2 linked regions of the Methanothermobacter marburgensis str. Marburg genome follow. Each later gene encodes a partner of the first gene's protein in a complex. Links are inferred from orthologs where the notes say so. Each region holds a gene or a part of one and is shown on either strand. Other genes may lie near its edges.

Region 1 (2,933 bases):
TGATACCCACAGATGGCTCAGATGACGCCAGGAAGGCAACAGAACACGCATTCAGAATTGCAGAGATGAGCGGTGCAGATATCCTCGGGATAAGTGTAGTTGACACATCCTACAGGAAGGTCTGGGATGAGGATATCAGCAGGCGCATTGAAAGGATACTCAGAAAACAGTCAGAGAAGGCAATATCCATCCTCAAGGACGAATTTTCATCAATGCAGGAAAATGGTAGGATGAAGGAGTGCAAACTAGATACCCAGATACTTGAGGGCAACCCTGCAGAGGTTATCCTCGAGACAATGGAGGATGAGGATGTGGACCTGGTCGTCATGGGCAGTTCAGGTAAACACGGCCTCGACCGCATAATATCAGGAAGCATAACGCGTAAGGTTCTTAAATCTGCAGAAACCCCCATACTGGTGGTTGGGTAAATAAGTGAAGGTGATTCAATGATAGGAAAAAAGACATTAAGTGATGAGAAACTGGCGCTTATAACCTTCAGCGGACCCTTAAGCAAAACCGGTGAAATCATTGAAGATGTGATGGAATTCATCTCATCAGAGGACCTTGAAATAGCAGGTGACCCGGTGGTGATATTCTACACAAGCCCCCTCAAGGATGATGGCCGGTATGATGCCGGAATACCCATAAAGGGCGAATCAGAGGGTGCCGGTGACATTAAAATTGTTACGATCCCCGAACACACCGTCATATTTAAAGAATACACTGAAAACCGGAATGAAGCCTATGAGGAGCTCATAGCTTACACAGAGGAGAACGGAATTGACATAATAGGGGCGCCACGGGAGATATACCATGAAAAGGTAAGGGAAATACAGTTCCCTGTTATACTATAGGTAAATTCCCTGTTTTATTGATTCAATTCCTGTTCTTCTTAAGTTCATGATTTAACCCCATTTCCCATGACAAAAATTTAATTCCTGTTTTTTTCGATGATCTCCCTGAAGGAGTCAATGACATACTGAACCTGCCCATCTGTCATCCCATAGACACTGCACTTGAACCACTTGGTCTGACCCCTTCTTATACCCACAATCCTCCTCTTCTTAAGTTCCTCGTAGAGGAAGAACCCCTTCCTGGGATGTGAAGATGCGATATCGTGGAATACGGGGGTTTCAAACCTCACAAGGTCGTGTTCCTTGGGCCTCTTACCAATCTGCCTTATACCCCCCATTTCCTCGAGTTCAGAGACAAGTTTCCGGGTTTTTTTAATCTCATCGTCCCACCTGGAAACCCTCTCCACAACGTGTGGAAGGGAAGCCATGAGGGTGGCAAGTGGTGCTCCACGTGATGTGCAGCCCAGCATCTCAATCTCCTTCTTCTCATGCCTCCCTGACCTTCTGAGAAGGGTGTCCTCCCATTCAGACCTCATCCCAAGAACACCTATCGGTCCAGAGGCCGCCATGCTCTTGTGCCCGCTTCCAACAACAAAGTCCGCTCCGATTTCTCTGAGTTTAACAGGGAGGCGCCCCATGGAATAGGCGCAGTTCAGGAGAAGTGGGACACCCATCTTTCTGCATATCCTGGCTACCTCCTCTGCATCGGTGAGGTTACCGTAATTACCATCCACATGTGTTAGAACTGCAAGTTTAACATCAACCCTGTCAGCGACATCCTCAAGGACCTCCCTGTAGGCCTCAGGTTTTATCTCATAGTCAGGGTATCCTGTTGATGGGACCTCAACAATCTCAAGGTTGTTTCTCTCTGCAGCGAGGTGTGTTGTGTAGTGTGCGTTTCCATCTGCAACGATGGTGTCACCAGCCTCGCAGAGGGCGTGCATCACCGCAAATTTACCCTCCCTTGCCCCGTGAACAGTCCTGACAGCATCGGCGTCTATGAAATCTGCAAGGTCATCAAGGAAACTGTTCACAGCCGGCCTTGTAACCTGGTCCAGTCTTCCAGCGCAGTAATCACAGACACTGTAGCCATCCCCAAATTCATAGAGGGCCTTCCTGGCGGCTGCAGGTAAAACACCGCCCCTCTGGAGGGGGTTGAGGTTGAGGTTGTCCCTCTCAAGTGCCCTTGTAATACCATAATCAGCGCATTCCATAATCAATCACCCAGTAAATCAATGATCCTCCGATAAACATGATCACGGCTCTCAGGAGCCACAACAAATACTCTTATGTCACCCCTCTTTCTTATACTTTGAACAAGTTTTCTGTGGACCGCTGCAACCACAGGAACTTCTGAATCCAGCGCCTCCTCCACAGCCCTCCTGAACCCCTCACTCTTAAGTTCCATTGGGGCTATCTCATCTATCAGGACACAGTCGTCCTCTTTCAGCGCCCTCATTATCGCTGGAACAGCGATTTCATCAATAACCTCAACGTTCACACCGTACCTTCCAACCCGCGGCCCCCTGCTATCCACCGAGGCAAGAAGACCCCTTCTACCTGATTTTATATCCACAACCTCAAAGCCAACCCTTGATGAACCCTCCCTCACCTCCGGGGTGAATATGCCCCCAGTAGAAAGACCCGAAAGTTCCAGGTAATCCTTTATTCTCTCAATAAGGGTGCTCTTCCCGCTTCCAGGCCTTCCTGTTATTAAAATCTTCACATGGCTCACCTCAACTATCCTCAGATAAGATTTTCAATACCCTCCCTCAGAGCCCATCGCCTCGCCTCTTCAAGTTCCTCACGGGATGGATAACGGTTCAGTTCAGGGTACCATGATGCCCTGTAGAGGGGCCTGTACTGGCCCATGATGTTCATTACGGTATCCTTCCCAAGGTTATCTGCGACCCATGATATGATGGGTTTTGTGCAGCACTCAATGTGCCCTGGAATCACCAGGTGCCTTATTATCATATCTTCTCCCCTTATTCTGAGGTGATTCTCTGATACGACCTCAAAGTAGTTCCCTACGCCGGCAAGTTTCAATGCACAGTCACTGTTGCCAAATTTGAAGTC
Region 2 (2,726 bases), 110 kb from region 1 along the record:
CAACCTTCTCAGCGAAGGCGTTGTGTCTGTGTATGCTCTCCTCGTTTATCTGCCTTACGGTGACTATAGTGTCGTCGGGGAGGTGGGGGTACTCGCTGACTATCCTGTGCACCATGTTACGGACGCAGTCCTCAACGAACATGGGGTTCTCATGGGCACTCACAACAACGGCATTTTCATCGGGCCTCTTGAGGAGTTCATAGACAGGTGAACTCATGGAGCTCTCTATGATGTTTATGAGGTTTTCGGCCCTTATCGTCTGGTCCTCTGGGACCTCTATCATTATCATGCCGCGCCCCCTCTGGTTGTGGGAGGCGAAGGATACACAGTCAAGAACCCTTTCAACTGTTTCAGGGTCAAGGAATTCCAGGAGATTCTGACGGGATGTTTCCTTAACCGATTCCTGTGCACAGGGGCACACGGTCATCCCTACCACCTCTGCCCCTATCATCTTGCGTATGACTATACCGTCATCGTCCCGGTACCCGATGGCGTCTGCCATGATCTTTGTCATCTCCTGGCTCTTCTTGGCGGTGACAGGGGATTTCTTCATGAACATGAAGTCGCTCTTCATGCTCACCTCGGCTCTGCGGGCGTACCTGTGCTTTTTGAGGAGTTCATTGACTATCTCTGCGCAGAGGGATTCCAGTTCAAGGGCGTTGTTTTCAACAACCTCCTCGAGGACGTCACTTATGGCCTCGGGGTTCCTTGACATGTGGATCCCCCTCTGCCTGCTCGGAAGGTCCACAAATGCATCAAATGTTGGAAGAAGTATTATGGGTCTTCTACCATCCCTTTCTATCTTCAGAAGCTTCTTAACACCTGTAACACCCACCCTTGTAAGGTGAACGGGGATGCTAGGAATCTTGTCCTGTGTATCTGGAAAACAAACTAAACCCAAATTTTACACCCCATAAGTAATGGTTACCTAGGTTTTTAAGTATAGTATGAAAACTTTGCTTATATACTTGTCAGGTGATTATGAGTCCCATGAAACATAATATTACACTGAAGTCCCGTGTAAGGCGGATTGGTTTCTTTGATGGAATTTCAGTCCGGTCTTTTCTGAAATGGTGCAATAATGGAGGATGTACCGGAACCTTGGGTCATGCTGTGACTGAAGGCATCATTCTACCATCAAAAGATACCTCAGGCAATAATCAATCTATGAGAGGAGTTTCAGTATCTCCTCAGGGGTGAGGTCCCTGATATTCTCATTCAGTCTCACACCGGCACCATACAGTTCTTCAGCCCTTGATGCAAGGAGGCCTGTGCTTTTATCGGGCTCCCCTATAACGAGGATTTCCCCAAGGTCTTCAAGCTTCCTTTCAATGTCATTCTTAAGGTGCTCTATCTTCTTCTCTATACCCTTAAGGGCAGCATCAGGGATCCGGGGGTTTATCTTCTTCATATCATCCACTGAGAGGGGCGCACCTGCAACCAGGATATTCCCCGGCTCAACGCCGGCCTTAACAAGGAGCTTTTTAACTGATGAATTATTCACAAGTATCAGTTTACCCTTCGAAGCTTCTTTTATCCTTTCAGATGGGTCTTCACGTTCAATGACACCGAAATCTGCAAGCATGCCGTCAATGGCCTCCCTGGAGGCCATGAGCCTCCTGCAGAAATCGTATGCATCTTCCCCGGTGAGCTCATGGGATGGAAGGCTGGCATATATATGGTCCTCGGCTTCAATGAGTTCCATCAGGGCCTCCTGAAATTTTCTGGTGTCTATGACACCATCATGGGGGTCCCTGAACCTGGATTCCCTCCGGATATTCGTGCATGATTTTCTTATAAGCTCCTCTGCCTGTTCAAGCCTGATTTTTTCCATCTTCTGACCCTCTCAGAAATTGAAGAATGGTGAAAACACATCGCTAATCTCATTGAAGATTTCAGCCACAGCCGGTGACCTCTCATATTCCACCTTAACACTGGAACCCTCAAGGCCCTCAATGAATGAGACATTTGAGTTTCCAAGGGCCTGGAGGTCATAGCCTCCCTCAAGCACAGCTGCGCATGGCAGCCCTGTGTCATGGATGAACCATCCCATCCATGAGAAGAACTCCTCATCCACCATTATATCTGCCAGCGGATCCAGCCTGTGGGCATCGAACCCTGCAGATACGAATAACATATCTGCCCTGAATTCACTGAGTACCTGGGGGAGCACCTCTGAGAGTATCCAGATATAGTCGTTGTTTCCTGAACCCCTGGGCATGGGGATGTTGAGGTTGAAGCCCTTACCATCACTCTCTCCTATCTCTTCAATAAATCCTGTCCCTGGGAAGAGTGTCCTGGGGTCCTGGTGCACCGAGATGTACATGACTTCCGGGTCGGTGTAGAATATGCTTGATGTTCCGTTTCCGTGGTGAACGTCAAAGTCAATTACAGCAGCCTTTGAAATCCCGAGGTTCCTGCGGCTGTGCTCAATGGCTATGGCGATGTTGTTGAATATGCAGAAACCCATGGACCTGTCATAGGTGGCATGGTGACCTGGGGGTCTTGCAACGGAGTATCCCCATCCACTTTTCAATGCCTCCTCAGCCGCGACCATGGCGCCACCTGCGGCGAGCCTCGCCACACTGAAGCTCTCAGGTGTCATGTAGGTGTCATAGTCCAGCCATCCACCGCCCCTCCCTGAGAACACCTCGAGGTACTCCACATGGACGCTGCTGTGGACCATTAGGATATCATGGACACCTGCCATCCTTGGCTCCATGAAC

What was found. Proteins that work in one complex are often made in the same cells at the same time.
Region 2: the proteins of pscS (region 1) and MTBMA_RS07675 are in contact, whole or in part, in a solved structure (PDB 3WKR), measured with the Methanocaldococcus jannaschii proteins. The link is inferred for Methanothermobacter marburgensis str. Marburg from one-to-one orthologs.

The regions. Positions count from the first base shown.
Region 1 is NC_014408.1:1,334,459-1,337,391, forward strand. It holds pscS (O-phospho-L-seryl-tRNA:Cys-tRNA synthase), read right to left. Parts: upstream 2,069-2,933; coding sequence 932-2,068; downstream 1-931. Other genes in the region: MTBMA_RS07095 (universal stress protein), read left to right, coding at 1-428; MTBMA_RS07100 (transcriptional regulator), read left to right, coding at 447-854; MTBMA_RS07110 (NTPase), read right to left, coding at 2,071-2,580; MTBMA_RS07115 (radical SAM protein), read right to left, coding at 2,601-2,933. UniProt on the Methanocaldococcus jannaschii protein: Converts O-phospho-L-seryl-tRNA(Cys) (Sep-tRNA(Cys)) to L-cysteinyl-tRNA(Cys) (Cys-tRNA(Cys)).
Region 2 is NC_014408.1:1,446,008-1,448,733, reverse strand. It holds MTBMA_RS07675 (DUF2100 domain-containing protein), read right to left. Parts: upstream 1,835-2,726; coding sequence 1,166-1,834; downstream 1-1,165. Other genes in the region: MTBMA_RS07670 (histone deacetylase family protein), read right to left, coding at 1,847-2,726; mptA (GTP cyclohydrolase MptA), read right to left, coding at 1-901.